DNA from 3 places in the Halotia branconii CENA392 genome. Region 3 is predicted to be linked to each of the others. Evidence: riboswitches for the same ligand, from Rfam matches in the RefSeq annotation. Region 3 holds a riboswitch; each other region holds the start of a gene.
What was found. A riboswitch is a leader RNA that binds a small molecule or an ion and turns the genes downstream of it on or off. The one in region 3 is predicted to bind cobalamin.

Region 1 (3,117 bases), on a different replicon from region 3:
TTGTCTTGTCGTTAGTAAGTGTTGAGCAAAGACAGTCATTTCCGATTCAAATAGAACAAGTAATCAAGAGTAATACTAAAACAAATATTCAGTTGTCAAGCGAAAAAATAAAAACCAAAGAAAAACGTGGACGTGGACGACCAAAAGGGAGTAAAAACAAAAATAAAACCGAAGTGATATTCACATCTGAACTATTGCTAATTAAAAAGATGATTAATTCACTATTCAAGTTAGTAGCTAATTTTATTCCCCTAACATACTTGGTAGTAGATGGTCATTTTGGTAACAACAACGCTTTACAGATGGCACGACAAGTGAACTTGCACATAATTTCCAAGTTGCGCCACGATTCAGCATTATATATCCCTTATGAAAATCCTGACTATCATAAACGCTCTCGTCGTAAATACGGTGACAAACTAGACTATAGTAATATACCTGACAAATATTTATCTAAAAGTAGCATTGAGGATGAGATTCAAAGTGATATTTATCAAGCCACTCTCCTTCACAAAGAATTTGCCCAAGCTCTAAATGTAGTGATTTTAGTCAAAACCAATCTTAAGACTAATGTTCGTAGCCATGTAGTTCTATTCTCCAGTGACCTGGAATTATCATTTGAAAAAATAATTGATTATTACAAACTCCGCTTTCAAATCGAGTTTAACTTCCGTGATGCAAAGCAGTTTTGGGGGTTGGAAGATTTTATGAATCTGAGGCAAACTGCGGTAACTAACGCTGCTAATTTCGCATTTTTTATGGTTAATTTATCTCATCATCTTCTCGCTGATTTTCGCCTCATTAATCCCGGCTCCGGCATTATTGACCTTAAGGCTCATTATCGTGGCTTTCGATATATCCATGAAATTTTAAAAATGCTTCCAGAAATCCCTGAGCCTATTTTATTAAACCAGATTTTTGCCAAGCTTACTTCTTTAGGACGCATTCATCCCGTTTCTACGGGCGTTGAACCCTCGTAATTTGGCAGAGGTATTGAGAATATAATAAAGTTGACATTTTTTTGAATGCTCCTATACACCTATTTGAGTCGAGCTAATGGTTTACTCATGGCTGCTCGTCCTGAATCAGACGAGCGATGTCGTAACCGCCCGACGGATGCAATCGCAATATAAATCATCCGATACATCGACATTGCAATGTTTTGAACATCTTGAATAATTTTCCCTTGAGGTAGACTGGGCTTGTGTTTATCTTGGAGGAGGGCCGTTTGTTTGACAAAGGGATGAATAGCAGTAGGAATCTTCCCAGTTCGGTGAAGATAGAATTTCGGCATGATGATTAACCGAGTCAGAATTTAACTAAAATACAGAGAAGTTATGCACGCCAGAGATAGCGATGAAAAGTTAGTGCCATACCTCGTTGAAAATATTTCTCTTTATCAAAGTAAAAGAAATACCTGAATACTCACAAAGTAATTACTGTAAGACTTACACAAATAAAGGCTTCGTCATTGCGACCATAGGGAAGCAATGACGAAAATAAGTTAGTTTTGCGTAAGTCCTGTACTAATTGAAATTTAATATTAAAGCTTCGGATACCTCGGCTACGCTCGGTACAAGTTCTTTCAGCTTTAACGTTGAGCAAAGTTGAGACATTAATTACTTATTTCGTGGAAAGCCGCCACTTGTAGCGTTTTTATGTGCAGTGCTTTCAAAATATCAAACCTAGCGATCGCCATGTAATAAACCATCCGTGCCTCGCAGATGTACAAAATTTACAAGTCAACTTCGGCGGGCATTCTGACTCACAAGGTAAACCTTGATTACAGCTGCGGGACAATGCCGGATTCGCACCGGACTTTCCCCCTTACCTCTAGTGGCTGACCCCCACTAGAACCGAGTTGCTATTGAGAAAATAGTACCACAGCAATGATGCTGAAATTCAGCAGCTACTTAAAACGTAAAGTAATCCCCACCGTACCAAAATCAGCAAAAGCTAGGACGATCGCATAATTAAGAATGAAAGCTAATCACCAGACATACCCAAATACTAAAAGAAGTCTTGGTTATAGCAACCAAGACTAAAGAGCGAATTTATTCAATTGAACACGCTTACACAATTGCTTATCCCAAATTACTGAAGAAAGTCCCCCAAATGGTTCCTGTTACTCCCACAGCAATTAAAAGGTTAGTGAAAAACTTGCCTAATTCAGTTGATTCTCCCAGTACTTTATCATCTTGACCTGCACTGAAAAATAATGACCAGGCTTGGTTAACGTTAATTGTTTCAAAGTTGTTGAAATCGGGTCTAAAAACAACGGGGCCAATTAAATCTTTTTTAGGGAAATCAAAATCAGTTTTCATAGCAATCCTCTGGTAATTTTTTATCGGTTAATTGAGTGAAATTCTTAAATATTCAGATTTAGTTATAGGTTTGTCAGCCATCCAATCAAGCCGTGTCCTGTGACAACTTCTACAGCTATGAGTGAGACAAAACCAATCATCGCCAAACGTCCATTGAGTTTCTCGGCGTACTCGGTAAAACCTGCTCTTGGGGTTTTATCTACATAAACCTTTGGTTCAATTGCAAAGTTGTTGAGTTGACCGAGTTCGTTCATGGTAAAGCCTTTGCTTGTCATGTCTTTTTTCCTTTACTTGCTTATGTAACTAAATATAACAATATGTAAATATTTTTTGCAAGCGCTTGACACGAATAAAAATGACGGTTATCCGTACTAAAAGAAATCGAAGATACCGTAACTTTCGCGTAGCGTCTCCGTTGTGGGAGAATCGCCTCTGACAATTTAAAGAACATGATTAGTAGGACTTTGGTCAGGTTTTTTAACCAATCCGATGTAGCGAGAGGGCTGTATACCTTGTAAATGTGTTGCTTCTATGACCGCAAGTTGATTATTAGTAATACGCTCAATAAACTCAAGGCTGCACTAATGATAAACATAAACGTATATCCCGTAGCACTGGCGATCGCACCACTCAAAACTGAAGCAGCAATTCCGCCAATGTATACTACTGACACCTGAAATGTATAATCAGTAGCGGCTGTTGCAGGTTCGCATTTATCCATCATGGCACTTAGTAATGCAGTATATGCCATACTTTGGGCTGCATTGACTGTGATACTAACAGCATACAACAC
Region 2 (3,117 bases), 910 kb from region 3:
TTCATCCTTTCAAAGAAGCATAGCCAAAAGTAGCATTAAATTGGCGACACCAGATCGCTACAGATTTAAATTCTGCTAACTTCAGATTATCAGGTAAGGCATAACGTTGAGTACCCTTGATACTTTTTAAACGAGCAATGCTGACATAATCTTTTTCTTTAATCCCAGTTATTGGCGGTGCATCTGAGCGATATAAAATAACAAATAAATCAGGGCCTGAATCTGTTTGAAAACTCTGATCAAACTCTAAATAGCGTTTTCCTTGTTCAGCGATCACTTTAACTGTTCCTTGGGTAGGGTGTTCTCCAGACTGGAACTTTCCAGACTCAGCCATTGACATTGATGCTGCAAATAGACTAGCTACAGGCGTTTGAGTTGCTGGCGGATTAGAACTTGCTTGTTTTGTCAGATTTATAGTAAAAACAGTAGCGATCGCTAGAATGGCTAAATGCTTAAATTTCATGGCTTTAATATTCTCAAATGCATCTTTAAAAATAATTTAAAGCTTTCTACTATTAACAAAATTAGTTTAAGCTGAGAATCTGCTAAAAATTTAGTTGCGTTATTTTCAGGTAATTCTTAAACATTCAAGAGGTTAGCATTATATTAATGTAAGTAATTATGCTTGCTTAATTAGTAAATCAATTTTCAATTTTGGCATTTACGTAATAATTACCTCTATAACAGTCCTAAATCATTCACGAACAACAAGATCCCCGACTTCTCAAAGAAGTCGGGGATCTGAGGCTCTCAATTTTCACAAATTAAATACTAGTACTCTGTCAAGATAATTTTGCTGGATTAATGTGAAAAAGCCCAGTTCTTTTCTCCCCCTACTTCCTCTGCTTCCCCTGCTTCCCCTGCCTGCCTCCACCTGTTATTTTTGGGTTGACAGACCACTAGTCTTATATAGTTTTCCAAGATGTCTATTGAGCGATGAGAGGAATCCCCAAGTCTTTACCAAGTTTATTAGTAATGGTGTTATAGTGACTCCAATCGGTTCTGGTGGGGAACAGCCATCGGACGCAAGGGGGAAAGTCCGGTGTAAATCCGGCGCTGTCCCGCAACTGTGAACCCAAATATAGGTGAGTCAGGATGCCCGCCGACTATAATCAATTCATTTACATAAATCTGCGAGGTACAGATTATGAAAAGAAAAACACAGGCGTTAGTCAGTCTAACCCTGATGGGAGTTATCAGTTTTTACTTGGTAGTTGGTTTACCCAAACCCGCTTATGCCATGCACATTATGGAAGGTTTTTTACCAGTGCAGTGGGCAATTTTTTGGTGGATTGTGGCATTACCATTTTTTATATTAGGATTGCGTAGCCTGACTCGCATTACCCAAGCGAACCCGCAACTCAAACTACTCCTGGGCTTGGCTGGTGCTTTCACTTTCGTACTGTCAGCCTTGAAAATCCCTTCTGTTACAGGCAGTTGTTCTCATCCTACAGGAACGGGGTTAGGTGCGGTGCTGTTTGGCCCCCTTACTATGTCGGTTTTGGGTAGCTTAGTATTGTTGTTTCAAGCTTTATTACTAGCGCATGGCGGCTTGACGACGTTGGGGGCAAATGCTTTTTCGATGGCGATCGCTGGGCCATTTGCAGCTTACTGGATATATAATTTAACAATCAAGTTGGGTGGTAAAGAAAAAATCGCGATATTTCTAGCAGCTGCGATCGCAGATTTACTTACCTATATTATCACTTCTATCCAACTCGCCTTAGCTTTTCCTGCACCTGTTGGTGGGTTTTTCGCTTCATTTATCAAGTTTGCCGGAATTTTTGCCATAACTCAAGTTCCCTTAGCAATTAGTGAAGGATTACTAACTGTATTAGTGTGGAACTGGCTGCAATCTTATAATCCTCAAGAGTTAGAATTGCTGAAATTAATCAAACGGGAACCTCAAAGAAATGAATCAGTCTAAAAAAGGGTTGAGTAACTGGCTGTTGGTAGTAGCTGTCTTAGCTTTAGCAGTTGCACCGTTAATATTTGTGCGGGGTGCGGAATTTGGCGGTGCTGATAGCAAAGCACAAGAAGCAATTGCTGAAATCCAACCTGGATATAAACCCTGGTTTAAATCATTTTTTGAACCAGCTAGTGGGGAAATAGCAAGCTTATTATTTGCTTCGCAAGCAGCTTTGGGTGCAGGAGTAGTTGGTTATGCAATTGGGTTGTATAAAGGACGTTCCCAACAACAAAAACATGAAGAATGAGTCTGCAATTAGACACTTTAGCTTATACTAATCGACTGCGAAGATTACCACCAGAACATAAACTGATTTTTGCATTTACTACCCTTGCTATTTCCCTTGTTACCCATCCATTTGTGCAAATTTTGATGGCGCTTTGGATGAGTGCTTGGACGGTGATTTATGCCAGAATCCCGGCTGGTGTTTATTTTCGATTGTTAATGTTCACGATAGTTTTTTGTTTGACAAGTTTACCAGCCCTGATAGTAAATGGAGTTGCGATTCCTGATTTACAAAGCGTAAAATTAGATTCTTGGTATGGACTAACTCTCGGACACTTCTATATTTATATTAGTCATAGTGGCAGTATCCAAGCATTGGAAATTTTAACTAGAGCATTAGCCTCTGTTTCTTGCTTATATTTTCTCATGTTAACTGTCCCTTTCACAGAGCTATTACAAACTTTGCGTTACTTACGATTTCCAGTGCTTTTAACTGATTTGTTATTACTAATGTATCGGTTTATTTTCATTCTGCTGAATACAGCCAGTGAATTGTGGACAGCACAAAATTCTCGTGGTGGCTACCGCACTGTTGCTATTGGTATGAAAAGTTTAGCATTACTAATCGGGCAACTATTACAGCGAACCTTACAACGATATAGTCAGTTTTCTCTGGGACTGGAAGCACGGGGTTTTGTCAGTGAATTTCGAGTTTGGCATCCTCGTCGCTATCGTCCTCAATTACGATATATCATCGAAGCTATTTTCGGCTGTGTAGTATTAATAGGATTGGATTTTTGGCGGAATGCAGGAATATTTACTCGAATTTGAGCAGGTATATTACACCTATTCAGGCGCACAACAATTGGCTTTGAATAATCTAACATTAAAGATTCCGTTAGGTAAAAGATGTGCGCTAATTG
Region 3 (3,117 bases):
TGTGGTGAATCAGAATTTCTCTTTCATTATCCAAAGCAAAGGGACCGCGATCGCACAATATCATTCCTGGCGGAATTACAGCATCAGCACTGGGAGGGTCAATCATCCGCATTAAAAACCAAATTTTTTCTAAGTCAGCAAAAGCACTAAGTTCTTGTCTACCGACTGTTAAAAATACGCGCTGTGCTTGGTTTTCTAAAGTAGCAGCAGCAACTTCACTATTTTCCACTTCAATCCAGCGATCGCCATTAACTTGTTGCCAAGGCGGGCGGATTAACATCAAATGAGGTATTCTCACTTCTCTAGCCGCTGCTATTGCATTCTCAGAAATTTGACTAGCAAAGGGATGAGTAGCGTCGATTAATAAGTCGATCTGCATCTGACGCAGATAGTTAACTAATCCAGTCACACCGCCAAAACCCCCAATACGGACATTACCGACCGGGATTGAGGGGTTATGGGTGCGTCCTGCAAGAGAAGCGATCGCCTCAATTCCGGGAATATTCACAACTTTGGCAGTCAATTCTGCGGCATCTTTAATACCACCAAGAATCAAAACGCGCATGACCATGTTTTCTCTGCGTTATCTGCTCGTAGATAGCTTTTTACCTTCTGCCTACTGGTCACTGAGCGTCTTGTACTGACTTGTGCTGAGCTAGCAGAAGTCAGTCAAAACACTTCCCCCTGCTCCCTGCTCCCCTGCCTTTTTCTACAAGGGTGGAATCTTTGCTAAAATTCCCTTTTTCAGCGGTTCAGGCCGCTCTGACCAAGGTAGCAAACCATCAGATTTAGCGTAGTATTGACCGGCACATTCGAGTACAGCAGCTGCACTGTCATCAACAGTTAAATCACCAAAAAGATAAGTTAATTTACCTTTAGCAGCAAAAGCAACAACGCAAGAACGGTTACAAGCACTCATGCATTCTACTTCTTGGATCGGAAATTGATCTTGCAAGTCCCAATTTTGTGCTAGGTGCTGAAGATGCTGTAATAGTTTTTGACCTCCACTTTCACCCAGACGTTTTCCATCTTGCCAAGTACTGGCACAGGTTTTGCACACAAATAAAGTGTGAGAGGCGACACCTAAAGAATTACTAAGGGAAATGTCAGCAGTAGCAGTCATTTATCTGTACCTCGCAGATGTATAGGACTGAGTAGTATATTTCGGCGGGCGTTCTGACTCAACTTAATTTAGGATTTTGAGTTAGCTAAAAATCTCAAATTAGTTCACAGTTGCGGGACAGTGCCGGATTTACACCGAACTTTCCCCCTTACCTCTGGTAGCTCAATACCACCAGAACCGAAACGTCCATCATAACACCAATATTTAGTGGTTCACGTTGTTCTAATCCGTCGCAGAAACTCGATGTTCAACTCTAGCTTCTCTCCTAGCCACAAAGAATTTTTTGTATGATCTGCGACATCATCACCCGTCTCAGGATGAACTAAGATATCTAATCCTTCCCGATTAAGCATTAACCACGGGACAATCTGACCAAATTGATCCAATGAAAATATAACTTGATACATTCCTTTGGGATGTGGACCAATTGGGTTGTCATGCCAGCGCCCAAGCTGTACGTCAAATTTAGCGTTCAGTTCTGATCGTACACGCGCAGCCTGTTCACGGCTAGCATTATCGTAGTAAATATGAGCGTGAAAAATAGTGATTGTAATAGTACTTTCTGCCATAACTCTCAGCTTTACGTGATTTTTTTAAACCGTTCTTTGGCTTCTTGAAATGCTTCTTGCATCACTAACTGAATTTTTTGAGGATCGGGTCTCTTACCACCCATTAAATCACCAAAGTAAACACAAGCCCCTTCACCTAAAGCCCAGGTGTAAGCAGCTGCCCAAGAAGCTGCTATAACACTGCCAAAACCAGGAATAAATTTAATTAATTCTCGTGCTACAGCTTGTGCTACAAATCCCCCTGCGATCGCACTGACAACTCCCCCAGCCTGAGATGGTGTTAATATTTGCCCGTACAGTTTTCCCAACAGTCCCACCATTGAGACTTGTAAGGCAGTTAGAACGGGCATTGTAGTAAAAGGTAATGGTACAGCGGCCAGTGTGGCTGCCATGATTGCAAATGGTAAAATATAACGCCGTCCGGCATCTCGGTAGAGGTTGCCTAATTGTTCACCTGCTGTTTCATCTAATAATTGATAAATTGCCCGTGCTTCTGCTTCTGGTAGTAGTTCAGCGAGAGTATCTCTCAATGCCTCTAAACCATAAAATACCGGATTATAGCCATCTTCTTCTAAAGTGAAGTCAATTAGGACAGAGCGATCGCATAGGTTTGAAAAAGCTTGCTTAATTGCTGTAAAAGCTCTATTTACTTCCTCATATTCTGGCGGATAGGCAGGATGATCAGCTGTACCTGGAGGATAAATTTCATGCAAGCAAGTCACTACCAAAAGACAGGGGATTTCGGGATATTTTTGACGTAATTCCTGGGTAATTTGCCGCAGCGTATCAGTGGCAAAATCATTAATTTTAACCGTCAGAATCAGGACTCTGGCACGGCGACTCGACTTTTGTAAATCGCCAACTAATTCTTGAATGATTGCTTGAGTATTTTGTTTAACATCTCCTAACCCCACCGTATCTGTAAAAATGAACAACGGCAGATCATCTGAAGGATAAGCATAACGCTGGGTGTGTTGTGTGTGGGGGCGAAATCCCTGACCGACAATTTCAGCAGAAACTCCGGTTAATCCCCGTACAATTGAACTTTTTCCCGCTTGGGGTTTGCCAATCAGCAGCGCCTCTGTGGTTGGTAGTTCGGCGCGGACTGTTGCTAAAATCTCTGCAACCTCAGTTTCGCTGACGCTAAACCATTGCACAACTGTCTGTGCTACTTGTTCAACGGGTAGCACTTGGATCAAATTTACCTTTGCTTGATTCCAAACACCAGCAATGCGGTTTTTCCAGGAATCATTAACTGATTTGGTTGCACCATCAGTTGGTTCACCGAACTGCTGAGAATCAGCTGATGGCAAGTCAGCATCATGTTGTTCAGTCATTGGCAACAGAAAGATTGTAACTACACCCTATCTGTCATTGTAGAGTGGTTCAGTCATCAGTAAACAGTGATGACTGGTAACTGTTCAC

Region 1: it holds a riboswitch for cobalamin, as region 3 does, so the genes downstream of both, QI031_RS30670 (hypothetical protein) here and QI031_RS11875 (DUF1636 domain-containing protein) in region 3, are expected to answer to the same signal.
Region 2: it holds a riboswitch for cobalamin, as region 3 does, so the genes downstream of both, QI031_RS15915 (energy-coupling factor ABC transporter permease) here and QI031_RS11875 (DUF1636 domain-containing protein) in region 3, are expected to answer to the same signal.

The regions. Positions count from the first base shown of each region.
Region 1 is NZ_CP124544.1:62,929-66,045, forward strand. Features, by position in the region: gene QI031_RS30665 (transposase) at 1-980, shown strand, start outside; gene QI031_RS30670 (hypothetical protein) at 1,040-1,294, opposite strand; cobalamin riboswitch at 1,734-1,876, opposite strand; gene QI031_RS30675 (hypothetical protein) at 2,085-2,324, opposite strand; gene QI031_RS30680 (chlorophyll a/b-binding protein) at 2,387-2,599, opposite strand; gene QI031_RS30685 (MFS transporter) at 2,854-3,117, opposite strand, start outside.
Region 2 is NZ_CP124543.1:3,629,720-3,632,836, reverse strand. Features, by position in the region: gene QI031_RS15920 (DM13 domain-containing protein) at 2-463, opposite strand; cobalamin riboswitch at 981-1,121, shown strand; gene QI031_RS15915 (energy-coupling factor ABC transporter permease) at 1,148-1,927, shown strand; gene QI031_RS15910 (energy-coupling factor ABC transporter substrate-binding protein) at 1,914-2,216, shown strand; gene cbiQ (cobalt ECF transporter T component CbiQ) at 2,213-3,025, shown strand; gene QI031_RS15900 (energy-coupling factor ABC transporter ATP-binding protein) at 3,000-3,117, shown strand, end outside.
Region 3 is NZ_CP124543.1:2,718,601-2,721,717, forward strand. Features, by position in the region: gene QI031_RS11870 (cobalt-precorrin-6A reductase) at 1-565, opposite strand, end outside; gene QI031_RS11875 (DUF1636 domain-containing protein) at 710-1,123, opposite strand; cobalamin riboswitch at 1,150-1,320, opposite strand; gene QI031_RS11880 (DOPA 4,5-dioxygenase family protein) at 1,336-1,692, opposite strand; gene QI031_RS11885 (YcjF family protein) at 1,704-3,029, opposite strand.